Regions from separate parts of the Burkholderia metallica genome, predicted to be linked through region 2. Evidence: predicted binding sites of a transcription regulator. Region 2 holds the regulator's gene; the other holds the start of a gene.

Region 1 (15,923 bases), 340 kb from region 2:
GCGCCTCGTCGTCGGTGTCCCGCGCATGCGTCGCCGGGCCGCCGGCCGGGGCCGCACCGCGCGCATACGCGGCAGCGGCCGCCTGCGCAGCAAACAGGTCGAAGCTATCCGGGCCGTCGTCGACCGCGCGGATAGACAGCCCGCCCACCCGCAGCCCCGACACCTCGAGCCGCTGTCGCAACGCCGCCTCGTGCCGCGTGAGGCGCTCGGCGCCCGTCTGGTTCGCCCGCAGGCGCGCGACGAGCTGCGTGCCGTTCAGCACCAGGTCCGCGTCGACCGTGCCGAGCGACGGCAACGTCAACGTGAGACGCGTGCGCCACGCGATGCCGTCGCCTGCACCGTCGTCGCCGCGCGGCGCGCGGCTGCCCGGATCGTCGGGCTCGATCGTCCAGTCGAGCCGGGCGCCGGGCCACGCCTCGCCCGTCCAGCGGAACTGGTCGGTCGCGAGCGCGTCGAGCTGCTGCCTGACGAGCGGCACGGCGGCCGGGTGCACGGGCGCGAGCGTCTGCGCCGGCGTATCCGGCGCGGCGGCGGCCGGTTCGGCCCGCGCGGGCGTCCAGCGCGGATCGGAACGCTCGCCGAGCAGATCGGCCGTATCGGGCGGTAGCGACGCGCCCTGCCGTGCGCCTGCCGGCAACGCCTGCGCGGGGTCGCGGGTCGGCGCGCCGCCCTGGGCCGGCGTACCCGGCTGCGCGGTGGCGCGCGCGCCCGCCGGCAGCGGCGGACGCTGCGCGAGCAGTTCGTCGAGCACGTCGGTCGCGCCGTGCTGCGCGGCCTCCGGGTCGGCCGGCGCGAGCGCGGCCGCGAGGCGCGCCTGCGGCTCGCGCAGCAGCGCCGCGAGCGGACGCTGGCCGGCCAGCCACTGCGCCAGATGGGATTCGTAGAAGAGGCCGCTTTCGCTCACGGCCTGCGCGAGCGCCGCGCGCAGCGCCGCGACCGGCAACGCGGCGGCCGCTTCACGCGCCGCCGCCGCGGACGACGCCGCAGCGGACGCCGGCGTGGAAGGCGCCGCCGGATCGGCGGCGGCCGGCGCGCGGGCCGGCACGGCGGTGTCGGTCAGCAGCACGGTGGGATCGGCGAGCAGCGGCACGCGTCCGGCGATCGCCGGCGTCGTATCGCCGCCCGCGCGCGAGATCGCGTCGAGCACGCGCCCGACATCCGACAGCGCGGTCTGGGTGGACGCCGGCGGCGCGGCGGGCGGGCTGCCGGCCGACGGCGTGGACGACGCGCCGGTGCCCGGCGTGCCGACCTGCGAGGTCGCCCCGCCGCCGGCGGGCGCCGACACGGTGCCGGTCAGCAGGCTGTCGAGGCGGCTCGCCAGCAGCGCGGCCGCAACGGAGTCGATACCGGTCATGATCGGAGCCTGCTCATCTCAGGGTCTGTTTCCAGAGGGCCGCATAGGCGGTGCCACGAGAACGACCGCTCGCGACGACCCACGCAAGTCCTCGCGAGACGCCGCGAAGACCGACGACGTGTTTGCAAGGCGCGCAACGCGGCGAGCGGCCGTTCTCGCGAAAACGCCCAATAAAAAATCATTCCACGGGAATGCGCGCAATCGCCCGCATGGCGGCGGCGTTCGTCGCCTGTCCTCCAAGGCCACTTCGTTCGGCGCGCTTGGCTCGGCCAGACGGCGCGCGTCACGCGTTGCCTGCACTCGGCAAGGAAGTCCCCTTGGGAGACGAGCGACTTCGGGCATTCGCACGTGCATTCCATATGTAAAACAGGCCCTGCACATCGTTGCGAATCCGGGAACGGCGCGCCCCCGCGCCCGTTTCTCCGGAAAACGGGTGCTACCCGCGCGCGCGGTAGAGATCGGTCAATACCTGGGTCGAGCGCCGCGCCTCGAACAGCGCGGACAACCGCGCGACGTCGGGGCTCGCGAGATCGCGGATCGCGGCGTCGTCGGCCAGGATGCGGCGGATCAGGTCGAGCTTGCGGCCGAGATCCGATTCGTCGAGCACGACGCCGGAATCGGCTTCCTTCAGCCTGTCGACCAACTGCATGAATTCGGCCTGCAACCCCGGCAACGCGCTCCAGTCGGCGCTGCGGGCGGCGCCCAGCATCCGGCCCGACACGGCGGCGAGCGCCTCGTAACGTTCGAAGTATTCGGCCTTGCGATTCATCGTGATGCTTCCACTGCCTGTTGCGCGGCCATCCGCGCGACCTCCGGGGCGATCCCCGTCCATGCTTCCTCGAGCGTCGCGAGCAGCCGGTCGACCTCGACCAGCATCGCGTCGCTCGCCTGCGCGTTCGCTTCCAGCAGACGCCGGCCGATATACGCATACAGCGCGTCCAGCCGCTCCGCGATCTCGCCGCCCGCGTCGCGGTTCAGCGACGCCTTCAGCCCGCTCTCGACGATCCGGATCGCCTTGCCGATCGCGTCGCCCCGCGCGGATACGTTGCCCTGCTGCAAATGCATGCGCGCCAGCGCGATCGCCTGCCGCGCGCCCTGGTACAGCATCGCGATCAACCGGTGCGGGGAGGCGCCCATCACCCCTGTCTCGACGCCGACACGCGCGTAGGCACTGGCTCCAGCGTGTCCTGGGGAAAACATGCGCTTCTCCTTGTTCTGCCTTGGCTATACGGGAACCGCCGCCGTGCATCGCACGACGCGGCCTTCACCGGAGTTATCGGAAGGGATCGCGAAAGCTTTAGGCAAGCGTGCCTGCTGCCGGGCGCCGAGGCGCCGGTCCGCCGGCGAGCCCGGCGGCGCTTTGCGAATGGCCGTGGCCGGATAACGGTTCCGGGATGGGCGGGTTCGGATAGCGGCCAACCGGATAGCCGTCCCCGGATGGCCGGCCCGTCACACCGACATCTGCATGATGTCGTTGTAAGCGCTCACGAGCTTGTTGCGGACCTGGAGCCCGAACTGGAAGCCGATGTTGGCTTTCTGCATGTCGACCATCACGTCGTTGAGCGACACGTTCGGCGCGCCGACCTCGAACGCCTGCGCCTCGCCGAGCGCGTGCTGCTGGTCGCCGCTGATCTTGTCGAGCGACGCCTTCATCGCGCTCGCGAACGTGCCGGCCGTCGCCGCGCCCGAGCCGGCCAGCGCCGCCGTCGGGCTCGCGACGCCGCCGGACGCCTGCGCGGCCATCGACTGCATCTGTTGCAACACCGAACCGATTCCGCTGACGTTCGCAGCCATGCTGTCCCCAAAACCGAGAGAAGAGACCCGGACGTGCCGGGAGATCCGCCGGCGCCGCACCACGCGCGCCATGCCGGATTCCGAAAAAGGATAGCAGCGCGCCGCGCGTCAAAGCCGAGAAAGTACGGGGGAAACCCCGTTCTTTTCGGTCGATCGGAGTGCGGCCCGGGTCACGATAATCGCATCGTGTCATTGTCCGCCCGCTCGTCCGAGCGAGCTCAGTCGTCCCGCTCCGGAGAAACTCGACGCATGGATTCGCAGGCCAACTCGCTGATCAACCCAGACGCCCGCGCGGGCCTCGCCAGCCCGGCGCCCGGCGCCGCCGCGGCCGCCGCGCTGCCGGGCGCGGGTGGCGCAGGCGCAGACTTCGGGCTGGGCGGCTTCGCGGAACGCATTCCCGGCATCTCGCGGATGAAGGGCAACCCGAAGCTGCCGTTCGTGATCGCCGTCGCGTTCGCGGTCGCCGTGATCACCGCGCTCGTGCTGTGGAGCCGCGCGCCCGACTATCGCGTGCTGTACAGCAACCTGTCGGACCGCGACGGCGGCGCGATCATCGCCGCGCTCCAGCAGGCAAACGTTCCCTACAAGTTCGCCGATGCCGGCGGCGCGATCCTCGTACCGTCGAGCCAGGTGCACGAAACGCGCCTGAAGCTCGCCGCGATGGGACTGCCGAAGGGCGGCTCGGTCGGCTTCGAGCTGATGGACAACCAGAAATTCGGCATCAGCCAGTTCGCCGAGCAGATCAACTACCAGCGCGCGCTCGAAGGCGAGCTGCAGCGCACCATCGAATCGATCAACGCCGTGCGCGGTGCGCGCGTGCATCTCGCGATCCCGAAGCCGTCGGTGTTCGTGCGCGACAAGGAAGCGCCGAGCGCGTCGGTGTTCGTCGACCTCTACCCGGGCCGCGTGCTCGACGAGGGCCAGGTGCAGGCGATCACGCGGATGGTGTCGTCCGGCGTGCCCGACATGCCCGCGAAGAACGTGACGATCGTCGACCAGGACGGCAACCTGCTGACCCAGACCGCGTCGGCCTCCGGCCTCGACGCGAGCCAGCTCAAATACGTGCAGCAGGTCGAGCACAACACGCAGAAGCGCATCGACGCGATCCTCGCGCCGATCTTCGGCGCGGGCAACGCGCGCTCGCAGGTCAGCGCGGACCTCGATTTCTCGAAGATCGAGCAGACGTCGGAAAGCTACGGCCCGAACGGCACGCCGCAGCAGGCCGCGATCCGCAGCCAGCAGACCAGCAGCTCGACCGAGCTCGCGCAGGGCGGCGCGTCGGGCGTGCCGGGCGCGCTGTCGAACACGCCGCCGCAGCCTGCGTCCGCGCCGATCGTCGCCGGCAACGGCCAGAACGCGCCGCAGACCACCCCGGTGAGCGACCGCAAGGACCAGACGACCAACTACGAAGTCGACAAGACGATCCGCCATCTCGAGCAGCCGATGGGCAGCGTGAAGCGGCTGTCGGTCGCGGTCGTCGTCAACTACCAGCCGGTCGCCGACGCGAAGGGCCACGTGACGATGCAGCCGCTGCCGCCCGCGAAGCTCGCGCAGGTCGAACAGCTCGTGAAGGACGCGATGGGCTACGACGAGAAGCGCGGCGACTCGGTGAACGTCGTGAACAGCGCGTTCTCGACCGCGAGCGATCCGTACGCCGACCTGCCGTGGTGGCGCCAGCCCGACATGATCGCGATGGCGAAGGAAGCCGCGAAATGGCTCGGCATCGCGGCGGCCGCGGCGGCGCTCTACTTCATGTTCGTGCGCCCGGCGATGCGCCGCGCCTTCCCGCCGCCCGAGCCGGCCGCGCCGGCGCTCGCCGCGCCGGAAGACCCGGTCGCGCTCGACGGCCTGCCGGCGCCGGAGAAGGCCGAGGAGCCCGACGCGCTGCTGCTCGGTTTCGAGAGCGAAAAGAACCGTTACGAACGCAACCTCGACTACGCGCGCACGATCGCCCGCCAGGATCCGAAGATCGTCGCCACCGTCGTGAAGAACTGGGTGTCCGATGAACGCTGAAGGCTTGACCAAGAGCGCGCTCCTGCTGATGTCGATCGGCGAGGAAGAGGCCGCGCAGGTATTCAAGTTCCTCGCGCCGCGCGAGGTCCAGAAGATCGGCGCCGCGATGGCCGCGCTGAAGAACGTCACGCGCGAGCAGGTCGAGGACGTGCTGCAGGAGTTCGCGAAGGAAGCCGAGCAGCACACCGCGCTGTCGCTCGATTCGAGCGAGTACATCCGTTCGGTGCTGACCAAGGCGCTCGGCGAGGACAAGGCCGGCGTGCTGATCGACCGCATCCTGCAGGGCAGCGACACGAGCGGCATCGAGGGCCTGAAGTGGATGGACTCGGGCGCGGTGGCCGAACTGATCAAGAACGAGCATCCGCAGATCATCGCGACGATCCTCGTGCATCTCGACCGCGACCAGGCGTCCGAGATCGCGTCGTGCTTCACCGAGCGGCTGCGCAACGACGTGATGCTGCGGATCGCGACGCTCGACGGCATCCAGCCGGCCGCGCTGCGCGAACTCGACGACGTGCTGACGGGCCTGCTGTCCGGCAGCGACAACCTGAAGCGCAGCCCGATGGGCGGCATCCGCACCGCGGCCGAGATCCTGAACTTCATGACGAGCGTGCACGAGGAAGGCGTGCTGGAGAGCGTGCGCCAGTACGATGCCGATCTCGCGCAGAAGATCGTCGATCAGATGTTCGTGTTCGAGAACCTGCTCGACCTCGAGGATCGCGCGATCCAGATGGTGCTCAAGGAAGTCGAGTCGGAAGCGCTGATCATCGCGCTGAAGGGCGCGCCGCCCGCGCTGCGCCAGAAGTTCCTCGCGAACATGTCGCAGCGCGCGGCCGAACTGCTCGCCGAGGATCTCGACGCGCGCGGCCCGGTGCGCGTGTCCGAAGTCGAGACGCAGCAGCGCCGCATCCTGCAGATCGTGCGCAACCTGGCCGAGAGCGGCGCGATCGCGATCGGCGGCAAGGCGGAAGACGCGTATGTCTGATTCGGCGAGCGATCGCGCGGGCACCCTCACCGCGTACCAGCGGTGGGAGATGGCGTCGTTCGACCCGCCGCCGCCCCCGCCGCCGCCCGACGACGCGGCAGCGGCCGCCGCCGCGCTCGCCGCGGATCTGCAGCGCGTGCGCGACGCCGCGCACGCCGAAGGCCATGCGGCCGGCCACGCCGAAGGCCACGCGCTCGGCTACCAGGCCGGTTTCGAGCAGGGCCGCGAACAGGGTTTCGAGGCCGGCCGGGCCGACGCGCGCGAACAGGCCGCGCAGCTCGCGGCGCTCGCCGCGTCGTTCCGCGAGGCCGTGTCGAGCGTCGAACACGATCTGGCCGCCGACCTCGCGCAACTCGCGCTCGACATCGCGCAGCAGGTCGTGCGCCAGCACGTGAAGCACGACCCGGCCGCGCTGGTGGCCGCCGTGCGCGACGTGCTCGCGGCCGAACCCGCGCTGTCCGGGGCGCCGCATCTCGCGGTGAATCCGGCCGACCTGCCCGTCGTCGAAGCGTATCTGCAGGACGATCTCGATGCGCTCGGCTGGAACGTGCGCACCGACGCGTCGATCGAGCGCGGCGGCTGCCGCGCGCACGCCGCGACCGGCGAGGTCGACGCGACGCTGCCCACCCGCTGGCAGCGCGTCGCCGCCGCGATCGGCAAGGTGAGCACGTGGTGACGCCCACGCCCGATTCGCTCGCGCACGACGGCATGACGCCGCTCGAGCGCGAACTCGCGCTCGCGTCGTTCGGCCCGGACGCCGCGCGCGACAGCGCACGAGACCCGCGCCGGCACGCCGCCGCGGCAGCGGCCGACGGCGCCGCGCCGCGCGCGCCGCACAATCCGCATCTCGCGCACTGGCGCACCCACCTGAACGGGCTCGCCGCACGCAGCCACCGCGCGCTGCCGCTGCGGCCGTGCGGGCGCCTGACGCGCGCAGCCGGCCTCGTGCTCGAGGCGATCGGGCTGCGCCTGTCGGTCGGCGCCGAATGCACGATCGAACTGCCGCCCGGCAGCACGTTGTCGCACGCGGAAGCCGAAGTCGTCGGCTTCGCCGGCGATCGCCTGTTCCTGATGCCGACCACCGACGTCGCCGGCGTGCTGCCCGGCGCGCGCGTGTGGCCGCGCGAAAGCGCGCCCGTCACCGATCCGCTCGCGGGCGCCAAGCGCCTGCCGGTCGGCTGGGAAATGCTCGGGCGCGTCGTCGACGCGTCGGGGCGCCCGCTCGACGGCCTCGGCCCGCTCGCGTCGAAGGTCGACGCGCCGCTGTCGGCGCCGTCGATCAACCCGCTCGAGCGCGAACCGATCCACCACGTGCTCGACGTCGGTGTGCGCGCGATCAACGCGCTGCTCACCGTCGGCCGCGGGCAGCGGATGGGCCTGTTCGCGGGCTCCGGCGTCGGCAAGTCGGTACTGCTCGGCACGATGGCGCGCTACACGAGCGCGGAAGTGATCGTGATCGGGCTGATCGGCGAGCGCGGCCGTGAAGTGAAGGAATTCATCGAACAGATTCTCGGCGAGGACGGGCTCGCGCGCTCGGTCGTCGTCGCGGCGCCGGCCGACGTGTCGCCGCTGCTGCGGATGCAGGGCGCCGCGTACGCGACGTCGCTCGCCGAGTATTTCCGCGACCAGGGCAAGCACGTGCTGCTGCTGATGGATTCGCTGACACGCTATGCGATGGCGCAGCGCGAGATCGCGCTGGCGATCGGCGAGCCGCCCGCGACGAAGGGCTACCCGCCGTCGGTGTTCGCGAAGCTGCCCGCGCTCGTCGAGCGCACCGGCAACGGGCCCGAAGGCGGCGGCTCGATCACCGCGTTCTACACGGTGCTGACCGAAGGCGACGACCAGCAGGACCCGATCGCCGATTCGGCGCGCGCGATCCTCGACGGCCACATCGTGCTGTCGCGCGCGCTCGCCGAGGCCGGCCACTATCCGGCGATCGACATCGAGGCGTCGATCAGCCGCGCGATGACCGCGCTGATCGACGAAACGCATCTCGACCACGTCCGGCAGTTCAAGCAGATGCTGTCGCGCTACCAGCGCAATCGCGACCTGATCGCGGTCGGCGCGTACGCGCCCGGCCGCGACGCGCAGCTCGACCGCGCGATCGCGCTCTATCCGCGCATCGAGGCGTTCCTGCAGCAGGGCTTTCGCGAATGCGCGCCGTTCGCGTCGAGCCTCGCCGGGCTCGATGCGCTGTTCGACGCTTACGGAGGCTGACCCCGATGGCACACGGCTTTCCGCTTCAGTTGCTGCTCGATCGCGCGCAGGAGGATCTCGATTCCGCCGCGAAGCAGCTCGGCACCGCGCAGCGCGAGCGCACCGCGGCCGCCGAGCAGCTCGACGCGCTGCTGCGCTACCGCGACGAATACCACGCGCGCTTCTCGCAATCCGCGCAGCACGGGATGCCGGCCGGCAACTGGCGCAATTTCCAGGCATTCATCGACACGCTCGACGCCGCGATCGCGCAGCAGCGCAGCGTGCTGGCCGCGGCGGAGGTCCGCATCGACGAAGCCCGCCCGAACTGGCAACAGAAGAAACGCACCGTCGGCTCGTTCGAAATCCTGCAGGCGCGCGGCGCCGCGCAGGATGCGATGCGCGACGCCCGGCGCGAACAGCGCGACGCCGACGAACACGCCGCGAAGATCCTGCGCATGCGGGCCGACGCGGCCCGTTCGTCGTAACCGACCACCGCATTCGAACGAGAGAATCGCCATGCCTCCCCTGCCCCTGCTCGGCGCGCTGCTCGACACCGCCGGCACCGCACTCAAGGCCGCCCGCGGCGCGGCTGCGTCCGGCGCCGCCGGCAACGATGCCGCGACCGCCACGGCCGCCGTCCCGTTCGCGCAGACGCTGAAGCAAAGCGTCGCCACGCGTCACGACGCGTCGAACTCCGGCGTGCCGGATGCGTCGCCGAAACAGGCTGCGTCGAAGCCGGCCGCCGGCACGAAGCCGTCCGCGGCCGATGACAGCGACGCGAACGACGATACGACCGCGAACGCCGCCACCAACCCCGACGCCGCCGCGCTCGCGGCCGCCGCGGCGTTGCAGGCGCAACTACAGGCGCGCACGGACAACGCGACGCCGGCCGATGCAACGGCCGCCGCCGCGCAGAAAACGGCCGTGTCCGGCCAGCCCGATGCCACGGCCACGCTGGCGGATCACGCGACCGGCGACGCGAGCGCAGCCTCCCCGCCGGCCGCGCCGGCGTCGGGCCGCGATGCGCTGCAAACCGCGCTCGACAGGCTGACGGGCGGCGCGGGCGGCGCGGGCGCGATCGCGATGCCCGCGACCGGCGCGACGGCGACGGCGTCCGCACCGGCCTCCGCCGCAGCGACCGGCACCGCCGCACCGCTGACACCGAAGGCGCCGAGCTTCGACCGCACGCTCGCCGACGCGAAGGGCGCGCTTGCCACCCAGCAAACGCCGACGCCGGCCGCCGCGCAGGCGCTGCAGGCCAGCGCGAACGCGCAGTCGGGAGAACAGCACGCGCTCGCGGCAGCCGGCGCCGCGACGGACCCGGCCGCCAGCGCGACGCTCGCGGCCGGCGCGACGGCCGCTGCCGCCGCACAGGCGAACCTGCAGCTGTCGCCGGCCGCGGGGGCGATCGCCGCCGCGAACGCGCACGTGCTCGCGCCCCACGTCGGCACCCCGGACTGGACGGACGCGCTGAGCCAGAAGGTCGTGTTCCTGTCGAATGCGCACCAGCAGAGCGCCGAGCTGACGCTCAATCCGGCCGATCTCGGGCCGCTGCAGGTCGTGCTGCGCGTCGCGGACAACAACGCGCATGCGCTGTTCGTGTCGCAGCACGCCCAAGTGCGCGAAGCGGTCGAAGCCGCGCTGCCGAAGCTGCGCGAGGCGATGGAAGCGGGCGGGCTCGGGCTCGGCAGCGCGACCGTCAGCGACGGCGGCTTCGCGTCGCAGCAACAGAACCCGCAGCAAACCTTCGCCGGCGGCCAGTCGTCGTCGCGGCGCGGGAACGGCGGACAGTCAGCCGTCGAGGCACCGGCCGGCGCTGCGCAATCCGCACCGGCCGCCGCGAGCGTGAGCCGCGCCGGCCTCGTCGATACGTTTGCCTGAGCATGATCGCCGCCGTGCGCGCGCCGCTCAGCGGCCGTGCACCGCCGCGGCTGCCTCGCCGCGCGTCGCCGTGCCCTTGCGCGCGGCGACGATGAAGTCCGCCGCGCGTTCGCCGATCATCACCGACGGCGCATTCGTGTTCCCGCCGACGAGCGTCGGCATCACCGACGCATCCACCACGCGCAACCCTTCGACGCCGCGCACGCGCAGTTGCGGATCGACGACCGCGCGCGCATCCGAACCCATCCGGCAGGTGCCGACCGGGTGATAGATCGTGTCGGCATGTTCGACGATCGTCTGGCGCAGCTCCGCCTCGCTCTGGTCGGCCCGCGTGTACAGCTCGCGCCCGCCCTGCGACGCGAGCGGCGCCTGCAACAGAATCCGGCGCATCGCCTGCGTGCCGCGCACGAGCAGGTCGAGATCGCGCGCATCGCTGAAAAAGCGCGGATCGATCAGCGGCGCGTCGCGCGCATCGCCGCTCGCGAGCGCCACCGTGCCGCGACTGAACGGCCGCAGCGCGCACACGTGCAGCGAATAGCCGAAGCCCCAGTGCATCTTGCGGTTGTGGTCGTCCACGAGCGCCGTGCAGAAATGCAGTTGCAGGTCGGGGCGCTCCAGCGACGGATCGCTCTTGATGAAGCCGCCGGCCTCCGCGACGTTGCTCGTCATCATTCCGGTGCGGCTCGAGAAATAGCGCGCGAGCGCCGGCGCCATCTTCGCGAGTCCGCGCAGACACACGCCGACCAGCTCCGACGAATTCACGCGCGTATTGATGATGAAATCGATATGGTCGATCAGGTTCGCGCCGACGTCGGGCGCATCCTGCACGACCGCGATCCCGTGCCGGCGCAGTTGCTCGGCCGGGCCGATCCCCGAGCACATCAGCAGTTGCGGCGAATTGAACGCGCCGGCCGACAGGATCACTTCCGCACGCGCGTCGAGCGTCTCGACCCGCCCGTTGCGTGCAAGCGCGACGCCGACTGCGCGCTTGCCTTCGAACACCACCCGCAGCACCGTCGCATCGGTGATCACGTGCAGGTTCGGCCGGTTGCGGCCGTAGATGTACGCGCGGGCAACACTGCAGCGCGAGCCGTCGCGGTGCGTGACCTGATAGAAGCCGACGCCTTCCTGCGTCGCGCCGTTGAAATCGTCGTTCAGCGGATAGCCGGCCGCATGCGCGGCCTGGATGAATCGTTCGGAGAACGGATTGCGAAAGCGCAGATCCGACACCGACAGCGGGCCGTCCGCACCATGCCATGCATCGGCGCCGCGCACGTTGCCTTCCGCGCGGCGGAAATACGGCAGCACCTCCTGCCAGCTCCAGCCCGTCGCGCCGAGCTGCGCCCATTCGTCGTAGTCGCCCGGATGGCCGCGCGTATAGATCATCGCGTTGATCGCGCTCGAGCCGCCCATCCCGCGCCCGCGCGGCTGGTAGCCGCGCCGCCCGCCGAGGCCCGCCTGCGGCACCGTCTCGTAGCCGTAGTTCGTGCCGAGCTTGAACGGCACCAGCGCGGCGATGCCGACCGGCATGTTGACGAGCAGGTTGCGCTCCGTATGCGAGCCGGCTTCGATCAGCGCGATCGTCGCATCGGGGCAGGCATCGGCGAGACGGCCGGCCAGGCTCGAGCCGCCCGAACCGCCGCCGACGATGATGTAGTCGTATTGCATGTCACGTCTCCTTCGTGTCATGGAAGGCGCCCGGCACCGCCGCGCGACCGCGTCCCCTCTTGTAATGTTCGGGCATTGTAGGAATGGCGGTCGCGCGCGCGGCGCGCCGATTCAAGAGCGATTCCTCTAAACGCCCGCGTGAACTAAATTTAAGATGTATCGATTCGCTTTGCGCGACGTGCCGGCCACGAGAAGCCGAGCCGTCGCGAAACGGGAGTGACGACGATGCAGCGCCAGGTTCTGCAGGCCGCGTGCCGACCGGATGGTCCGGATGCGATGCGCGCAACCCGCATTTCATTTCAAACGGCTGCCTGCGCGAAGAGGCTCGACGTCGTGTGCGCAGTCGATCGAAATCGAACGGCCTGCGTCGTCGCCGACCGTTTGGACGGTTTGTTGCTGCAGCGGCGAAGTGCGCTGCGGCACGATTCGGCGGACTCGTCGCGCCGCCCTGCTTCGGTGCCCCGGCAGGCGCGCGCGACACCGCACCGCGTGCCGGTTGGCCATCGTCTCGCGCGACATGCCCGCACGTGTCGGCCGGGTTGGCGGATGCGCACACCGTCGCGCGGATGCGACGCCCGTTGCACGCTTCAACCGGTTTTCGAGCACCCGTCGCAGCCGGCCTCGCGCCGCGCGACACGCACCACCCCGATCCGCGTCGCCGCGCTCGCCGAGCGTGCGCGTGCGGCGTGACGGCCGGCCGACCAGCCCGGCCCAACTGGAGGAGACGACATGAAGAACGACCTGCCCGAACTGGCCCCGCAAGCCGTGCCGTCGGCCGACGCGCTGACGGCGCTGCTGCGCGACCAGCGTGCGGCGTACCTGCGGGCGCCGTACCCGGCGTGGGACACGCGGGCCCAGCACCTGCGTGCGCTGCGCACGATGCTGATCGACAACACGGACGCACTCGCCGAAGCGATCAGCGCCGATTTCGGTCATCGCTCGAAGCAGGAAGTACTGCTGTCGGAAATCTGGATGGCGAAGGAAGAGATCGACGACGCACTCCGGCACGGCAAGCGCTGGATGAAACCGGTCCGCAAGCCGATGAACAAGTGGCTGCACCCGGCGCGCGCGAAGGTGATGCCGCAGCCGCTCGGCGTGGTCGGCATCGTCGTGCCGTGGAACTACCCGGTGCTGCTCGCGGCCGGCCCGCTGATCTGCGCGCTCGCCGCCGGCAACCGCGCGATCATCAAGATGTCCGAACTGACGCCGCGCACGTCGGCGCTGTTCGAGCAGCTCATCGGCAAGACCTTCGCGCGCGACCACGTCGCGGTCGTGAACGGCGATGCGGAAGTCGGCGCCGCGTTCAGCGCGCTGCCGTTCGATCATCTGCTGTTTACCGGCTCGACGCACGTCGGCCGCCACGTGATGCGCGCGGCCGCCGACAACCTCACGCCCGTCACGCTCGAACTCGGCGGCAAGTCGCCGGCGATCGTCGGCCCGAACGCGCGCTTCGATGCGGCCGTCGACGCGATCGTCACCGGCAAGACGCTGAACGCGGGCCAGACCTGCATCGCGCCCGACTACGTGCTGCTGCCGCGCGGGATGGAAGCCGCGTTCATCGAGCGCGCGCGGGCACGCTTCGCGAAGATGTATCCGGACCTGTCGACCAACGGCGACTACACGACGATCGTATCGCCGCGCCACTACGCACGGCTGCAGCAGCTCGCGAGCGACGCGCAGGCGGCCGGCGCGCAACTGCATCCGCTGTCCGACGCGCAATCGGACCCCGCGTCGCGCCGCTTCGTGCCGTGCGCGGTCACGCAGGTGCCGGCCGCGTCGCAACTGATGCAGGAGGAGATCTTCGGGCCGCTGCTGCCGCTCGTGCCGTACGAACGGCTCGACGAGGCGATCGCATATGTGAATGCGCGCCCACGTCCGCTCGCGCTGTACCTGTTCGACGAGGACGGCGGCACGGTCGAGCGCGTGATGCGCGAAACGATCTCGGGCGGTGTGACGGTAAACGATGCACTGCTGCACATCGCGTGCGGCAGCTTGCCGTTCGGCGGCGTCGGTGCGAGCGGGATGGGCGCGTATCACGGCTACGACGGCTTCGTGACGTTCTCGAAGATGAAGCCGGTGCTCACGCAGGCACGCCTGAATACGCGCGGGCTGATCGCGCCGCCTTATGGCAAGCGCTTCGCCGCCGTGATCAAGATGATGCTGAAGTTCTGAGCGAAACGGGCCGCGGATTCGCAGCGGCCCGCGCTGAACCTGTCGCGCGGCGAAGCTGCCGCGCGCGCCGTCACACGGGCCAGAGCGGCCCTTCCTGCATCGCGCCGATCTGCTCGCGCAACTCGAGCACGCGCGCTTCCCAGTAACGATGCGTGTTGAACCACGGGAACGCGGCCGGAAATGCGGGATCGTCCCAGCGCCGCGCGAGCCAGGCCGCGTAGTGGATCAGCCGCAGCGTGCGCAGCGCTTCGACGAGATGCAGCTCGCGCGGCTCGAATTCGCAGAAATCCTCGTAGCCGGCCAGCAGGTCGGCCAGCGCACGCGACGCGCCTTCGCGATCGCCAGGCAGCAGCAGCCACAGATCCTGGATCGCGGGCGCCATCCGGCTGTCGTCGAAATCGACGAAGTGCGGGCCGGCATCGGTCCACAGCACGTTGCTCGGATGACAGTCGCCGTGCGTGCGCAGCAGGCGGATGTCGCCCGCCCGCTCGAACGCGGCCTCCACGCCTTCGAGCGCGAGCGTGACCGCCGTCTCGTACGCGGGCCTTACGTCATCCGGAATGAAATCGTGCGCGAGCAGGTAGTCGCGCGGCTCGTAGCCGAACGTCGTGATATCGAGCACCGGGCGCGCGGCATACGGCTCGGTCGCGCCGACCGCATGGATCCGGCCGATGAAGCGGCCCAGCCATTCGAGCGTGTCGCTGCGATCGAGGTCGGGCGCGCGGCCGCCGCGCCGCTCGAAAATCGAGAAGCGGAAACCGTCGAACGTGTGCAGCGTGCGGCCGTCGAATGCGCGCGCGGGCACCGCCGGAATCTCGCGCGCGGCGAGTTCGGCGACGAACGCGTGCTCTTCGAGGATCGCTTCGTCCGACCAGCGTGCCGGACGATAGAACTTCGCGACGACCGGCGGGCCGTCTTCGATGCCCACCTGGTACACGCGGTTTTCGTAGCTGTTGAGCGCGAGCAGACGCCCGTCGGTGCGCAGCCCGGCCGGCATCAGCATGCTGTCGAGCGCGTCGAGCACGCATTCGGGCGTGAGTCCGGCGAACGGCGGGCCGGCGGGAGAAGCGGGAGCGGAAGTGGCGTCTTTCATGCCCCGCATTGTGCCGCCTGCGGGGCCGAAAGACGAGCGCCGACTGCGGCGTGTGCGTTCAGTGAAGCGCCGCGCCGGCCGGCAGCACGGATTCGCCGGTGTCGATCAGGTCCTCGAGAAAGAACGGCTCGGTGTTGAGTTCCTTCGACTCGCCCGGTACGCCCGCGTACCAGGTCACCATGGCCATGTCGCCCAGGATGCGCTGGACGATGCCGCGCGCGCCCTTCGGCACCGCGATATGGGTAGTGCAGACAATCGACCCGACATGCATGATGGTTCCCCACTCTTGAATCTTGAAACCCGGCTCGCTGGCGAGCCGGCAAATGCACGATCCGCGCGCTCTCGTCGGAGCGTTGCGCGTGATCCCATTGTTCACGGTTTATCGAAGCGCGAAAAGAAGAAGAAGCGGGCGAAGTGCCGCGAATTCGTCGAATGTCTCCAATCAACCACTGCGCCGGGCCGGCGCTTGCCCGCCCGGTTACCCCCATCATACCCTGTCGAATGTGTCCGTCCGCCGAATCCGCGGCATCACTGCGGCGCGCATGTGGCGGGCGCCGCTCACGCGTCGCGGGTGGGCACGCGGGTCGCGGCAACATGTCGCGTGATCGCGGCACCCGCTCGATGCGGCATCCTCATCGCCTTCGCGTGCGTTGAACGCGGCCGGCACGGCGCGCGGTCGCGCGCACCCGCCCTTCGTTCGTCATACGATGCCGCCGACGAATGTTGCGTACGATGCCGGCCTTGCGGTACCTTTGATGCTCATTCGC
Region 2 (15,923 bases):
GCGCGCGACCTTTTCATCGAGGTGCTTCGGCAGGACGTACACCTTGTTCTCGTACTCGCTGCCGCGCACGAACAGCTCGATCTGCGCGAGCGTCTGGTTCGCGAACGAGTTCGACATCACGAACGACGGGTGGCCGGTCGCGCAGCCGAGGTTCACGAGGCGGCCTTCCGCCAGCAGGATCACGCGCTTGCCGTCCGGGAAGATGATGTGGTCGACCTGCGGCTTGATGTTTTCCCACTGGTACTGGCGCGTCGACGCAACGTCGATTTCCGAGTCGAAGTGGCCGATGTTGCAGACGATCGCGTTGTGGCGCATCGCCTTCATGTGATCGTGGTTGATCACGTGGTAGTTGCCGGTCGCCGTCACGAAGATGTCGGCCTTGTCGGCCGCGTATTCCATCGTCACGACGCGGTAGCCTTCCATCGCCGCCTGCAGCGCGCAGATCGGGTCGATTTCGGTGACCCACACGGTCGCGCCCAGGCCGCGCAGCGACTGCGCGCAGCCCTTGCCCACGTCGCCGTAGCCCGCGACGACCGCGACCTTGCCCGCGATCATCACGTCGGTCGCGCGCTTGATGCCGTCGACCAGCGATTCACGGCAGCCGTACAGGTTGTCGAACTTCGACTTCGTGACCGAATCGTTCACGTTGAATGCCGGGAACGGCAGGCGGCCGTCCTTTTCCATCTGGTACAGGCGGTGCACGCCGGTCGTGGTTTCTTCGGTCACGCCCTTGATGTGCGCGAGGCGCGTCGAGTACCAGGTCGGGTCCGCGTCGAGGTGCTTCGCGATCGACTTGTACAGCGCCACTTCTTCCTCGTTGGTCGGCTTCGCGATCACCGAACGGTCCTTCTCGGCCTTCGCGCCGAGGATCAGCAGCAGCGTGGCGTCGCCGCCGTCGTCCAGGATCATGTTCGCGAATTCGCCGTTCGGCCATTCGAAGATGCGGTGCGAGAACTCCCAGTATTCGTCGAGCGATTCGCCCTTGAACGCGAACACCGGCGTGCCGGCTTCGACGATCGCGGCAGCCGCGTGGTCCTGCGTCGAGAAGATGTTGCACGACGCCCAGCGCACGTCCGCGCCGAGCGCCTTCAGCGTCTCGATCAGCACGCCCGTCTGGATCGTCATGTGCAGCGAGCCGGCAATGCGCGCGCCCTTCAGCGGCTGCTGCGCCTTGTATTCGTCGCGGATCTGCACGAGGCCCGGCATTTCGGTCTCGGCGATGTTCAGTTCCTTGCGGCCCCAGCCGGCCAGCGCCATGTCGGCGACGACGTAATCCTGGGAAGCCTTGGAATCGATAATGGCGTTCATCACGCCCTCCTTTCTAAAAAGTTTCTAGATTGGTGACGTGAGCGCCGTTCAGGAAGCGGAGCCGGCGCGGTTGTGCCGCACGACTGCTTGGTGAAGCCTTCCGAGCCTGGCGGACACAGGAGGTCCGTCGCAACGCTCCTCGGAAAACGGAGGGGATTGTAGCAAATCGGCGCGCGAAATGCGCATGCGCCGCGCGGCAGCGGCGCGCGCGGGCGTCAAGAAAGGGTCAGGACTCCGCGCCGACCCACGCCTGTTCGCGCAGCCGCGCGCGCAGGCGCGCGACGGCCTGGCTGTGCAGCTGGCACACGCGCGACTCGCTCACTTCGAGCACCGCGCCGATCTCGCGCAGATTCAGACCCCGTTCGTAGTACAGCGACATCAGCAGCTTCTCGCGCTCCGGCAGCCGCTCGATCGCCTCGACGAGCGCTTCGCGCAGGTGCTCGTCGAGCAGCGCCGACAGCGGATCGGCGTGATCGACACGGTAGCGGTCGAGAAACGGCTCGTCGTCGGCCGCGCGGTCGAAATCCTCGTAGTAGATGAGCTGGCTGCCGTGCAGGTCCTGCAGCATCCCCTGATACTCGTCGAGCGGCATGTTCAGGTGCTGCGCGATCTCGGTCTCGGTTGCCGAGCGGCCCAGATGCTGTTCGATCTGGTGCACCGCGTGCTCGACTTCGCGCGACGTCTTGCGCAGGCTGCGCGGCAGCCAGTCGTTGCTGCGCAGCTCGTCGAGCATCGCGCCGCGGATGCGCTGCGTCGCGTAGGTCTCGAACTGCGCGCCCTGGTCCTCCTTGTAGCGGCCGGCCGCGTCCATCAGGCCGATCATGCCGGCCTGGATCAGATCGTCGAGGTCGACGCTCGCCGGCATCTTCGCGACGAGCTGCAGCCCCAGGCGCCGTACGAGCGGCGCATATTGCGCGAGCACGTCGGCCTGGGACATCTTTCCTTGAGCGTTGTACATCATGGCCCCTCTCCTTCCGATGGCGCTCACGCGGCGTGTGCCGCGCCCGCCTCATACGACGGCTTGCCGCCCGCGTGCACGGCGCGGCCCGCGCCCGAGCGCGGGCGCATCGGCCAGTACAGCAGGTCGGCGGCAATCTGCCGGTAGTCGCGCGCGGCGGCCGACGACGGGAACGCGTCGACCGCGGCACGCATCAGCTCGCGCGCATGTTCGACGAGCGGATCGGCGCTCACGCAGCCCGCATCGGCGATCGATACCGCCAGGTAGCGGCTCGCGACGCCCGCGAGATTGTCGAACGCGACCTTCGCGTCCGCGGGGCTGCCGACGTGATTGGTCAGCACGCGGAACTGCGCGACCGCATGGGCGTAATGAAGCCGCTTCATGCACGCGTACGCCTCGGTGATCGCCTGCGCGGCGACCCGCGTGACGACCAGCACGTCGTGCGCTTCGCGCGCGAGCGCCGAGAACGATCCGTCGGCGCCGAGCTGCGCGTCGACGAGCACGATGTCGGACGGCCCGTCGATGAAGTCGCTCAATTGCGCGCCGGTGTAGCCGGCCCGCGCGAGCCGCGCGGCCGCGCACAGGCCGAAGCCGGCCGCGACCCGCGTGCGCTCGCCGTCGCGCAGCCATGCGCCCGCGAGCGTCGCGCTGGCCGAATGCACGTCGGCGCGCTCGTCGACGACGAGCACGTCCTTGCCGAGCGACGCGAGCGCCGCCGCCAGGTTCACGACGGTGGACGTGCAGCCGACACTCGCCGGCCCGCCCGTCACCGCGACGATGCGCGACGCGCGCCCGGCCAGCAGGCGCCGCAGCCCTTCGGCCTGGTCGATGGTTCGTTTATCCAAATCGCACCTCGTGCAGCTCGGCGGTGGAACGTGCGGTCAGTGCGGAAAGCAGCGTCGGCATGTCGTCGTCTTGCGGCACGAAGGGCGAGCCGTCGCGCGGTACACAGAACGCGCTCTTCAGCAGGAAACGGGTCGATGCGACGTACAGGTTCTCCGGCACCTTCTGGCCGGTCGACACGTAGTGGACCGGCAGCTTGTAGCGGATCACCGTGTCGAGCACGCCGCCGAGGTGGGTCGCCTCGTCGAGCTTCGTGAGAATGCAGCCGGCGAGGTCCGGATGCTCGCCCGCGCTGCGATACGCCTGCACGACTTCGTTGAGCGTGTCGCCGTGGCTCGTTGCGTTCAGCAGCAGCAGGCGCTGCACCGGCGCGTTCGCGCCGTGCAGCATCGCGATCTGGTCGGACACCGCGCGGTCGCGCTGGCTCATGCCGATCGTGTCGATCAGCACGATGTGCTTGTTGCGCAGCTCGGACAGAGCGAGCGCGAGATCGCCCGCGTCCTTCACCGCGTGCACGGGCACGCCGAGGATCTTGCCGAAGATGCGCAGTTGTTCGTGGCCGCCGATCCGGTAGCTGTCGGTGGTCAGCAGCGCGACCTTGCTCGCGCCGAAGCGCATCACGCAGCGTGCGGCCAGCTTCGCGGTGGTGGTGGTCTTGCCGACGCCGGTCGGCCCCATCAGCGCGAACACGCCGCCGCGCTCCATCAGCGCGTCCTCGCTGTCGAGCACCGGCAGGTTCGACGCGAGCACCGACTGCGCCCAGTCGACGGCCTGCTCGAAGGTCTGCGCGCCGTCGCCCGCCGGCAGGTTGTCGACCAGCATCCGCACGAGCTGCGCGGAGAAGCCGGCGGCGAACAGGTGCTTCGTCAGCGCGCCATGCACGGCGCTGCGACGCTGGCGGTCGTGCCACATCAGGTTGTCGAACTGCGCTTCCATCATCCCGCGCAACTCGCCCAGCTCCTGCATCACCGTATCGTTGACGATCCGCTCGATGCGCGACTTCACCGCATCGGCGACCGCGGCGGCCGCATCGGCGGACAGGCGCGTGCGTTCGGCCGCCTTCGCGGCGTGCGTCGCACCCGGGTCGGGCGTGCGCACGGCCGCGGCCGGCATCCGGCGCTCGGCGTCGCGCACGATGTCGCGTGCCCAGTCGGGCGGCGTCGCGCTCGCGGCGGCCGGCGCGGCCGGCGCGCTCGCCTGCGGCACGGCGGGCGCCGCGTGCGCCCGGGCAATCAGCGCGTCGCGCTGGTGCGTCAGGCGCTTCGCGTGCTCGACCAGCCACGGCGCGGGTTCGGAGGTCGCGGCCGGCGCACCGGCGGCAGGCGCGGCGACCGACGGCATGTCCGCGGGCGCCGCCGCGTCGATCGAAGGCGGCGCGACCGGGTCGTGCGCATCGTGCGCATCGGCGCTGGCGCCGAATACCGACGAGAACACGTCCGGCAACCCGCCTTCGCCTGCCGCATACGGATTGGCGACCACCGGGCGGGCCGGCGTCGCACCCGGGCGCGCGACGATGCCCGGCACCGCGGCGGCCGGCACGGATTCCGGCGCGCGCGACGCGGCGATGCGCGGGCGCGCCGCGGCCGGCGGCGTCACGGCGGCCAGGTCCGAATCGGCGAGTGCGACGATTTCCACGCTGCCGTCATCGAGCGTGCGGTTCGACAGCACGACCGCGTCGGCGCCGAGCGCCTCGCGCACGAGACGAAGTGCGTCGCGGCTCGTTGCGCCGGTGAATTTGCGAATGTTCAAGCGGAACCCCCGATGACGTTAACGACCTTGATCGTGCGTGTGTCCGGCACTTCGGCATACGACAGCACTTTCAATTGCGGCAGGCTGCGGCGCAGGAAACGCGCGAGCATCGCGCGCAGCGCGTGCTGCACGAGCAGCACGGGCGGCAGCCCGAGATTCTGTTGACGCAGCATCGCCTGTTGCGTGCCGGTCAGAAGGTTGTGCGCGAGGCCGGGTTCGAGGCCCGGGTTCGCGCCGGTGGCGAGCGCCTGCGACAGCACGCGCTCCAGATTCGAGTCGAGGCCCATCACCTGCATTTCGCCGGCGCCCGGATACCACTGCTGCGTGATCGCGCGGCCGAGCGCGAGACGCACCGCGGCCGTGATCTCGAACGCGTCGCCGCGGCCCGCATGCTCGGACACGGCCTCGAGGATCGTGCGCATGTCGCGGATCGGCACGCCTTCCTCGAGCAGGTTCTGCAGCACCTTCTGCAGCGTCGTCAGCGAGATCGTCTTCGGCACGAGGTCCTCGACGAGCGACGGCGCATCCTTGCCGGTGCGCTCGACGAGCGCCTGCACTTCCTGGCGGCCGAGCAGCTCGGCCGCGTGCTGGACGACCAGATGGTTCAGGTGCGTCGCGACGACCGTGCTCGCGTCGACCACCGTGTACCCGTACACCTGCGCCTGCTCGCGCATCGCGACGTCGATCCACACGGCCGGCAGCCCGAACGCCGGGTCCTGCGTGGCGGCGCCCGGCAGCGCGGCCGTCACCTGGCCGGGGTTGATCGCGAGCCACTGGCCGGGGAACACTTCGCCGACGCCGATCTCGACGCCCTTCAGCGCGATCCGGTACGCGTTCGGCCGCAGTTCGAGGTTGTCGCGGATATGGATCACCGGCGGCAGGAAGCCGATTTCCTGCGCGAATTTCTTGCGGATGCTCTTGATGCGCTTGAGCAGCTCGCCGTCGCTGTTCTTGTCGACGAGCGGGATCAGCCGGTAGCCGACTTCCAGCCCGAGCGGGTCGATCAGCTGCACGTCGTCCCAGGTCGCCTCGTGGCTGTCCGACGGCAGCACGGCGGGCGGCGCGATGTCGGTCAGGTCGCCGGCCGCCTTGCGGGCCGCCGCGCGCCGGGTCTGCGTGCGCGCCAGCCAGATCGCGCCGGCGCCGAGCGCGAGGAACGCGAAGTGCGGCATCCCGGGGATCAGCCCCATCAGCACGATGATCGCGCCGGTGATGTTCAGCACGCGCGGGTTCGTGAACAGCTGGCCGGTGATCTGCGTGCCGATGTCCTCGTCGGTCGCGACGCGCGACACGATCACGCCGGCCGCGGTCGAGATCACGAGCGACGGGATCTGCGCAACGAGGCCGTCGCCGATCGTCAGCAGCGTGTAGTTGGTGCCGGCGGCGGCGAACGTCATGTCGTGCTGGACCATCCCGACGATCAGCCCGCCGATCACGTTGATCGCCATGATGATCAGACCGGCGATCGCATCGCCGCGCACGAACTTCGACGCGCCGTCCATCGACCCGTAGAACTCGGCTTCCTGCGATACGGCGAGACGCCGCTTGCGCGCCTGTTCCTCGTTGATGAGGCCGGCGTTCAGGTCGGCGTCGATCGCCATCTGCTTGCCGGGCATCGCGTCGAGCGTGAAGCGCGCGGACACTTCGGCGATCCGCCCCGCGCCCTTCGTGATCACCATGAAGTTGATGATCATCAGGATCACGAACACCACGATGCCGACCGCAAAGTTGCCGCCGACGAGGAAGTGGCCGAACGCCTCGATCACCTGGCCGGCCGCGTCCGGGCCCGTGTGGCCCTCGAGCAGCACGACACGCGTCGACGCGACGTTCAGCGACAGGCGCAGCAGCGTCGAGAACAGCAGCACGCTCGGGAACGCCGCGAAATCGAGCGGCTTCATCGTGTACATGCTGACGAGCAGCACCATCACCGACAGCGCGATGTTGAACGTGAACAGCAGATCCAGCAGCAGCGGAGGCAGCGGCAGGATCATCATCCCCAGGATCATGCAGATGAGGATCGGGCCCGCGAGCGCGCGCAGGTTGGTGCCCGCGAACGGGTTCGCGCGTTTGGCGAACAGGCCGGTGGTCGGGGTGCTCATGCTGCGTTCCCCGGCTGGCCGAGCGTGTCGTCGGCTTCTTCGCGCTCGTCGGCGGCGGACACCGACGCGCCCTTGTCGAGTTCGGCCGGCACGTCGAGATCGACCGGCACCGCCGGGAACGCGCCGCCCTCCGAACGGAAGCGCTTCAACTGGTAGACCCACGCGAGCACTTCGGCGACGGCCGAGTACAGCGAGCCGGGGATCTCGCGTTCGAGTTCGACGTTGTGGTACAGCGCACGCGCGAGCGGCGGCGCTTCGAGCAGCGGCACGTTGTGTTCGGCCGCGAGTTCGCGGATGCGCGCGGCGACGAGGTTCACGCCTTTCGCGACGACCTTCGGCGCGCGCATCTCGCCGTCCGTGTACTGCAGCGCGACGGCGAAGTGCGTCGGGTTCGTGACGACCACATCGGCCTTCGGCACGGCCGCCATCATCCGGCGGCGCGCGATCGCGCGCTGCTGCTGGCGGATGCGCCCCTTCACGTGCGGATCGCCTTCGTTCTCGCGATGCTCGCGCTTCACTTCTTCCTTCGTCATGCGCAACTTCTTGTTGTACTGCCAGATTTGGTAAGGCACGTCGAGCCCGGCGACCACCAGCATCCCGGCGACCGTCGTACCGCAGCACACGGCGACCAGGTGCAGCGCATCGGGCAGCGCGACGCCGAGCGGCTGCGTCGCGAGGCCGAGCAGTTCGTCCTTGCTGCGCCAGATCGCGATGCCGCCGATCCCGCCGACCACCAGCGTCTTCGCGACCGACATCCCGAGCTGGATCGGCCCCTGGATCGAGAAGATCCGGCCGAGGCCCGAGATCGGGTTGAGGCGGTCGAACTTCAGCTCGAACGTCTTCTGCGAGATCAGCCAGCCGCCGAGCGCCATCGGCGCGAGCAGCGCGGCGACGCCGGTGAGCGCGAGGATCGGCAGCAGCGCGGCGAAGCCTTCGAGGCTCGCGCTGCCGGCTGCCGACAGCATCCGGCGGGTGTCGAACGCGGTCGCGCGATCGAACGTGAACGCGCCGCGCAGCATCGCCTGCAGATGCCCGCCCGACGGGCCCGCGAGCAGCCACGCACCGTAGAATCCGGCCGAGAGCAGCGCGAACGAAGCCAGTTCGCGCGAACGCGCGACCTGCCCCTCCTCGCGCGCCTTCTCGCGGCGCCTGGGAGTGGCGGCTTCGGTCTTGTCGAGATCGCTCTCGTCTGCCACGGGGCCTCCAGTCGGGTACGGCGGAATGCCGCTTTCCAGTGACACCGATTATTCATGGACGCGTCAAACGCCGATCGGTCGAGCAAAGCCGGGAAAGGGGGGTATTTCGGGGAATCGGGCGGGCCCGGTGCGAACCCGGCCGGACGGGGGATGCGGCCGCGTGCGGCGCGGCGGAAAGACGTGTCGCCGGAGGCGCCGGCGGGGGCCGGTTCCGGACGCGGCGGCGGCCAGTGAAGCGGGGAAAACGCGCGGAAACGGGGAATGGCGGGGCACGCCCGCGAGGCGGGGGGTATGCCGGTCGTCGAGATCGAGTCGGTGGCGGTCGATGCCGCCGGCTGCGCCGGCCGACGCGATCCGGATCGAACACCGCGTACAGGGCCGCCCATCGCCTCCTCGACCCTCCGCGCGGTGCGCGAAGGCCGGCCACCGCTCCAGCGTCCGTACCCGCCGGTCACGGGCGCCCGCGGCGCCCGGAGCCCGTTCTCACACGCGGCAGCCGGCGCGCGCCCCCTAGCCTGCCGCCGCTCGCCGCAGCACGCCGAGATCGAGCTTCTTCATCGTCATCACCTGCGCCATCACGCGCTCCGTGCGCGCCGGATCGCCCGTCATCAGCTCGGTCATCTCGACCGGCACGACCTGCCACGACACGCCGAAGCGGTCGCGCAGCCAGCCGCACTGCTGCGCGCGTTCGTCGCCGCCTTCGGACAGGCGCGCCCAGTAGCGGTCGATTTCGTCCTGGTCGCGGCAGTTGACGACGAACGACACGGCCGGCGTGATCTGGAACGCGGGGCCGCCGTTCAGCGCGACGAACGCCTGTCCGTCGAGCTCGAACGCGACGGTCATCACCGCACCCTCCGCGCTGCCGGACGCGTGCGCGCCGGCCTTGCCGTAGCGCGCGACGTGCACGATGCGCGCGTGATCGAACACCGATACGTACAAACCGGCGGCCGCCTCGGCGTCGCGGTCGAACCACAGGAATGGCGTGATGCGTTGTATGCGCGGGCTCATGGCGCTGCCTCCTCGATGTCGTGCCGGCACGGGTGCCGGTATTACATCGTAGGCGCCAGGTCCGTACCCGGCAGCGCGCCGGTCCGCCCCGTCGTGCCGCACGCGGCGCGCGGATAAAAAAGGGGGCGATCGCTCGCCCCCTTCATCCTGCGTCCGGCCGCGCCGCGTCAGAACGCGACGAAAGGCTGCGCGCCGCCGCTCGCGGTCTTGTCCATCCCGAAGTAGATCGTCTTGCCGTAGAAGTGCGGCATGCCGATGTCGAGCCAGCTGGACGAACCGAACGGGCCCGCGATGTCGTTGAACGCGAACGTCGACGGGTTCGCGAACAGCGAATCCGCGTTCGTGACGGGCATCGATACCGCGCCGGCTGCGCCGTTCTGTCCGCTCAGCGTCGCCGAATAGGTGGTGGCCGCCGCCGGGCAGTAGAACTGCGTGTTCTTCGAACAGACCGTCTGCGACGAATCGTTGAAGAAGTACGCGTTCGAACCGGTATCGAAGAACGCGGTCACGTTGCGCCCGAGGAACGACGCACTGACGTCGCCCGTCGTGGTGGACGTCAGTACGGTCTTCCCGCTCAGGTCGGGCAGGCCGAACGTCAGCGTCCCGGTCGCGCTCGCCTGGCCGTTGTTCGAGATGGCCGGCATCGCCACGCTCACGCCGCTGCTGTCGGCGAAACGATGCACCGGGTTGGCCACCTGCTGCGCGATCGGCACGAGCGCGACCGTGCAGCTCGCGTTGTCGCCGTTCGGGCACGCGTAGTAGTTGTTGTTCGTCGACGTCGACGTCGCGCAGGTGGTGCCGCAGTCGACCGGCGCCGGCCCGATGCCGAGGATCCCGTTCGCGCCGAGCGCGCTCGCCGAATTGGCCGATGTGCCGCCGTTCGTGCACGAGCTGGGCACGTTCGTCGTGCCGAGATCGCCGATGATCTGCACGGGCAGCGAGCCCGCCTGCTCGGAGCCGATCGACAGGTCGACCGTGCGCACCGACCCCCACGTATAGCTCGACACGAACTTGCCGCACTCGGCCACCGGCGCGCCGCCGCTCGTCACCTGCGGGAGACTGCCGAGCACGCCCGACACCGCGCTGCCGACGAGCCGCAGCCCGTAGGACGCGGTATCGACGAGCACGTTGTTGACCACCTGGCAGTTCGACGTACCCGGCGCACAGACCTTCAGGCTGATGGTCGGGATGTTGATCACGTTCGCGACACCGGTGTTGACGGTGATGACGGCCGTGTTGCCGGAGTTGCCGTCGGAGCCGCCCGAACCGCCGTTGCCACCGTTGCCGCCGTTGCCCGCACTGCTGCCGCCGCCACCACCGTCGCCGCCGCCGCACGCCGTCACGAGGACGGCCGTCGCCGCCGCGAGGCCCAGCACGCGCAGCCAGCGCTTGAATGTACGAGGAATTCTCAAGATCGCTCTCCCGCTGTCACTGGATGTCGGTGCCGGCCAGGCCGGCAGGCAGCGCCGCCGGCAGCCATGCCTGGCCCGAGAAGGCGCCCATGTGGCCGCCGGTGCGGATCACGAGGCCGCTCGTGTCGACGGACACCGGCGCGCGCCAGCCGCGCGCCTTGTGCGCCGCCTGGACGCCGGCGGTGTACTGCGGGAAATAGCTGCCGAGCAGCGACGCGAGATCGGGCATCGTCGGCCCCTGCCACGCGAGGCCGAACACGCTGCCCGCGGCCGACGTGTATTCGTGGATGACGGTGCCCGATCCGAGCGTGATCTCGCGGACGGTATAAGCGGCCGTGCTCGTCTGCACGCCGTCTGCCGACCGCATCGCGCGCTGCAGCGCACGCACGGTCGCGGCCTGATCGTCCGACGGCGGCGACATCGGCGCGCCGCCCAGTTCCGCGTGTGCGTGGACGCTCCACAGCACACCCACTGCAGCCGTCGCATGCGCGACGGTCCAGCCCAAACGTTTCAGCTTCACGTTCCCCCCCAGGGACTGGCTTCGTAGCCGGCGGCACGGCCATCGGGCCCGCGCCGCCTGCCAACATATGAAATCGTACGAATGACGCTCCGTTGCTGCTGACGCGTAGTATGCCTGCTGCGTGTGTCGAAGTGTCAATTTGACGCAGGACGCACCGGGCTGCGCGGCACCGAGGGGGCGGGAACGCGGGGCGGGGAACGCGGGGCGCATGCACCGGGCGGCGCCGTCACAGGCGGCGCGCCGATGCATGCGGCCGGGTCAGAAGCCGAGGCTGGCGAGCAGGTCGTCCACCTGCCCCTGGTCCTGGACCACGTCGGATTTGCCTTCCGGCGCGATCTGCGGGCCGTTCAGCAGCGACTCGGGGCTGCCGGTCGAGCTCATCTGCTCGGCCGCGAACGCGGCCGCGGTGGCCGCGAACTGCTCGCGCCGCTCGGGCGCGATGTTCTCGACGAGCACGGTGAGGAGCTGCTGCTCGATCAGGTAGACCATGTCCATGATCTTCTTGATCACCTGCCCGGTCAGGTCCTGGAAGTCCTGCGCGAGCATGATTTCGAGCAGTTGCGCGCGGGTCGCCGCCGTCGATTCGGGCAGCGTGCGCAGGAACGCGCGCGTATCGTCCATCAGCTCGCGCACTTCCGCGTGCTCGATCGGCGCCGCGTACCACTGCGCCCAGCGCGTGTCGAGCGCCTCGGCCTCGTTCTGGATGCGCTCCTGCATCGGCTTCGCGACCTCGATCGCATTCAGCACGCGCTCGGCGGCCTGCTCGGTCATCGTCGCGACGTAGCGCAGCCGGTCGCGCGCGTCGGGCACGGCTTCCGCCGCCCGCTCGACGTGCTTGTCGAGCCCCAGCTCGCGCATCGAATCGCGCAGCGTGCGTGTGACGTGGCCGATGCGCGCGAGGATGCGGTCGCTCGCGAAATCGGCGCCTTCGGCCTGGCCGTCGGCGCTGAACCCGGCGCCCGTCAGCGCGGCATGGATCGGCTCGTTCACGTCAGCTCCCGGCCTTCGCCATCTTGTCGATGATCTTGTTCAGCTTCTCGTCGAGCGTCGCGGCCGTAAACGGTTTCACGACGTAGCCGCTCGCCCCCGCCTGCGCGGCCGCGATGATGTTCTCCTTCTTCGACTCGGCCGTGACCATCAGCACCGGCAGGTGCGTGAGCGTCGCGTCCGCGCGGATTTCCTTCAGCATCGCGAGACCGTCGAGGTTCGGCATGTTCCAGTCGGAAATCACGAAATCGAAACCGCCGCCGCGCAGCCGCGCGAGGCCGGCCGCACCGTCCTCGGCCTCGTCGACGTTCGAATAGCCCAGTTCCTTGAGCAGGTTGCGGACGATCCGGCGCATCGTCGGGAAATCGTCCACCACCAGGATTTTCATGCTCTTGTCCATCGTCGTTCCTTTCCAGATTCGTTTCCGTCGGGACGCGTATCGTGGCACGCGCCCCGTGACATTCCATTCAGACGCGCTGTACGCGCTCACCCATCGTCGCGAGACGCGCCATCACGCGGCGGCTCATCTCGGCGAGCGGCACGATCTCGTCCGCGCCGCCGAGCGCGATCGCCTCGCGCGGCATCCCGAACACGATGCAGCTGGCTTCGTCCTGCGCGAACGTGTGGGCGCCCGCGCGTTTCATCTCCAGCAGGCCGGCCGCGCCATCTCGGCCCATCCCGGTCAGGATCACCCCGATCGCGTTCTTGCCCGCGTGCGTCGCCGCCGAGCGGAACAGCACGTCGACCGACGGGCGGTGCCGGTTCACCGGCGGCTCGTCCGACAGCTGCGCAATATAGTTCGCCCCGCTTCTCGCGAGCAACAGATGCGCGTGGCCCGGCGCGATATACGCGTGGCCCGGCAGCACGCGCTCGCCGTGCTCGGCTTCCTTCACCGCGATCCGGCACAGGCCGTTCAGCCGCTGCGCGAACGATTTCGTGAAGCCGGGCGGCATGTGCTGCGCGATCAGCACGGCCGGCGCATCCGGCGGCAGCGGCGTGAGCACTTCGCGAATCGCCTCGGTGCCGCCCGTCGACGCGCCGATGATGATCAGCTTCTCGGTACTGACGAGCGGGTTGTTGATCATCGGCGCGGCCGCGGCGCTGTCCGCCGCGCGCGCGACGGCCTGCGGCTGCGGCGCCTGGCGCACGCGCGCACGCGACGCCGCGCGGATCTTGTCGGCGAGCTTTTCCGCGTAGTCGAGCATCCCGTCGCGAATCCCGACGCGCGGCTTCGTGACGAAGTCGACCGCGCCGAGTTCGAGCGCGCGCAGCGTGATCTCCGAGCCGCGCTCGGTCAGCGACGACACCATCACGACCGGCATCGGCCGCAGGCGCATCAGCTTCTCGAGGAAGTCGAGCCCGTCCATGCGCGGCATTTCGACGTCGAGCGTGAGCACGTCCGGGTTGTGCTGCTTGATGAGCTCGCGCGCGACGAGCGGATCGGGCGCGGTCGCGCACACCGTCATGTCGGGCTGGCTGTTGATGATCTCGGTCATCAGGCTGCGGATCAGCGCCGAATCGTCGACGCACAACACTTTGATCTTCTGCACTGCGGTCATGCCTCCTGCTTTCTTGATAGGTTCGCCGCCCGCACGCCGCCGGCCGGCGCCGCGCCGCGCGCGCCGAACAGCTCGATGCGCGGCCGCGCCGGCTGCGGCGGAGCCGCACGCTTCGCCGCGAACAGCTCGACCTGCGGACGCGCCCGGGCCGCGCCGGCGCGCTCGGCCTCGCGGGCGAGCGCCGCTTCGCGCTCGGTCACGCCCGGCACCTGCAGCCGCAGCTTCTTCACCATCGCGCGCCCGTCGTGCGGCATGAACGCGACCTTGCGCGGATGGACGCCCTGCAGGTCTTCCGCCGTGATGCGGATGCGCTCCAGCGCCAGGTAGCGGCGCACGAAATCCGCGTTGCGGTCGCCGATGTTGATCGTCGTCATCCCGGCCAGCACGGCCGCCCCGCCGAACACCTTCGCCTCGAAGCGTTCGCGGCGCCCGCCGGCCTTGATCATCTCGTTGATCAGCACTTCCATCGCATACGCGCCGTAGCGCATCGATTCCGACGCGGCCGCGCCCGGATCGGCGCCGTCGTCCGGCAGCATGAAGTGGTTCATCCCGCCGATGCCCGCATACGGGTCGTGCAGGCACGCGGCGACGCACGAGCCGAGCACGGTCATCAGCACCATGTCCTCGGACGTCGTGTAGAACTCGTTCGGCAGCAGCTTCACGCCGGGACGGCCGAAGTGGTTGTCGAAGTAGCGATTGGTCGCGATCGGCAGGGCGCTCATCCACGCGCTCCAGATGCCGCCGCGGCGCCGGCGGCAGCGCGCGCGGCGGACGGCATCGCCGGCGCCGGCGCGCCGCGCGAGCGCAGGCCCGGTGCGGCATCGCGGGTCAGTTCGTACACGGTCTGCCCGCGCAACCGGAACGCCTGCGTCACGTACGTGAAGTTTTCCGAATGGCCGGCAAACAGCAGCCCGCCCGGCTTCACGAGCGGCTCGAAGCGCGACAGCACCTGCCCCTGCGTCGGCTTGTCGAAATAGATCATCACGTTGCGGCAGAAGATCGCGTCGAACGGCTTCGCGATCCCGTAGTCCGCATCGGTCAGGTTCAACTGCTCGAAGCGGATCATCGCGCGCAGCTCCGGGCGCACCTTCACGCGGCCGGCCTGCGCGCCGGTGCCCTTCAGGAAGAAGCGCTTGAGCCGCTCGGGCGCAAGGTGCTTGACCTGGTCGTACGTGTAGATGCCGGCCTCGGCCTTCGCGAGCACCTGCGTGTCGAGATCGGTTGCGAGGATCGACGCGCCGCGCGCGGCCGATTCGCCGAGCGCCTCGATCAGCGTGATCGCGATCGAATAAGGCTCCTCGCCGGTCGACGCGGCCGAGCACCAGACCGATACCGGCGCCGGCCGCCCCTTCACGAAATCCGACAGGATCGGGAAATGGTGTGCCTCGCGGAAGAACGCGGTCAGGTTCGTCGTCAGCGCATTGGTGAACGCTTCCCACTCGAGCGGATCGTCTTCCTGTTCGAGCAGGTCGAGGTAGTCGCGAAACGTGTCGAGGCCGCGCGCCCGCAAGCGCCGCGCGAGACGGCTGTACGCCATGTCGCGCTTGTGCTCGGACAGCGAGATCCCCGCGCGTTGGTGAATCAGCGCGCGAATGCGCGCGAAATCCGCGCCGGTGAACGCGAAGTCGCGCCCCGGCTCGCCCGCGCGAGGCGAGGCGTCCGGTGCATCGGGTCGAAACGGCGCGCGCGCGTGCGGCATGGTTTAGAAGGTCTCCCAGTCGTCGTCGGACGCGCCGGCCGTGGCCGCCGCCGGCTTCTCGCCGTTCAGCGCCGGGCGCACGAGCGCGGGCTTCGCGGCCGGCGCGGCGGTTTTCGCGAGACGCGGCCCGTAGCCGCCCGCGGCCGTGCCGCCGGCCCCCGGTGCATCCTTCTGCGCGTGCGCGCCGGCATCGGCCGCGCGCTTCGGTTCGCGACCCGCGCCCGCCGCAGCCGCAGCGGCGCCACGCGGCGCCGGCGCGGCGCGCCGTGCCGGTTGCGCGGCGCCCGACGGGGCCGGCAGCGCGGCGACCGGCGCCGCGTCGAAACGCGGCTCGGACGTGAGCGCCGGCGCGGGCGCCGGTTCATGCGCGAGCGGCCGCGCAACGCCGCGCGACGGGGCGAGCACGATGCCGCCCGACACGCGCCAGCCCGACACGATCGCCTTCATCTGGCGCGTCTGCTCCTCGAGCGACGCGGCCGCGGCCGCCGCCTGCTCGACGAGCGCCGCGTTCTGCTGCGTGACCGAATCCATCTGGCCCACCGCGCGGTTGACCTGCTCGATGCCGGTCGACTGCTCGTCCGACGC

The links. Region 2 encodes FliA, which starts transcription of late flagellar genes. Its sites were predicted from a motif close to CTAAAGTTTNNNNNNNNNNNGCCGNTA; they were not measured.
Region 1: fliS (flagellar export chaperone FliS) is a predicted target of FliA. The motif match lies at 2,629-2,655, and genes of this name have one in related genera.

The regions. Positions count from the first base shown of each region.
Region 1 is NZ_CP013401.1:3,435,524-3,451,446, forward strand. It holds gene fliK (flagellar hook-length control protein FliK) at 1-1,354, opposite strand, end outside; gene WJ16_RS15545 (flagellar protein FliT) at 1,791-2,123, opposite strand; gene fliS (flagellar export chaperone FliS) at 2,120-2,554, opposite strand; gene fliE (flagellar hook-basal body complex protein FliE) at 2,804-3,148, opposite strand; gene fliF (flagellar basal-body MS-ring/collar protein FliF) at 3,398-5,161, shown strand; gene fliG (flagellar motor switch protein FliG) at 5,151-6,146, shown strand; gene fliH (flagellar assembly protein FliH) at 6,139-6,822, shown strand; gene fliI (flagellar protein export ATPase FliI) at 6,816-8,363, shown strand; gene fliJ (flagellar export protein FliJ) at 8,369-8,827, shown strand; gene WJ16_RS15585 (flagellar hook-length control protein FliK) at 8,859-10,223, shown strand; gene WJ16_RS15590 (GMC family oxidoreductase) at 10,251-11,891, opposite strand; gene WJ16_RS34825 (hypothetical protein) at 12,108-12,581, shown strand; gene WJ16_RS15595 (coniferyl aldehyde dehydrogenase) at 12,621-14,063, shown strand; gene WJ16_RS15600 (serine/threonine protein kinase) at 14,134-15,156, opposite strand; gene WJ16_RS15605 (hypothetical protein) at 15,215-15,427, opposite strand.
Region 2 is NZ_CP013401.1:214,846-230,768, reverse strand. It holds gene ahcY (adenosylhomocysteinase) at 1-1,308, opposite strand, end outside; S-adenosyl-L-homocysteine riboswitch at 1,341-1,455, opposite strand; gene WJ16_RS00965 (RNA polymerase sigma factor FliA) at 1,535-2,269, opposite strand; gene WJ16_RS00960 (P-loop NTPase family protein) at 2,293-3,111, opposite strand; gene flhF (flagellar biosynthesis protein FlhF) at 3,104-4,858, opposite strand; gene flhA (flagellar biosynthesis protein FlhA) at 4,855-6,957, opposite strand; gene flhB (flagellar biosynthesis protein FlhB) at 6,954-8,153, opposite strand; gene WJ16_RS00940 (VOC family protein) at 8,664-9,161, opposite strand; gene WJ16_RS00935 (DUF3443 family protein) at 9,329-10,573, opposite strand; gene WJ16_RS00930 (DUF2844 domain-containing protein) at 10,590-11,093, opposite strand; gene cheZ (protein phosphatase CheZ) at 11,352-12,083, opposite strand; gene cheY (chemotaxis response regulator CheY) at 12,085-12,480, opposite strand; gene WJ16_RS00915 (protein-glutamate methylesterase/protein-glutamine glutaminase) at 12,548-13,639, opposite strand; gene cheD (chemoreceptor glutamine deamidase CheD) at 13,636-14,361, opposite strand; gene WJ16_RS00905 (CheR family methyltransferase) at 14,358-15,338, opposite strand; gene WJ16_RS00900 (methyl-accepting chemotaxis protein) at 15,342-15,923, opposite strand, start outside.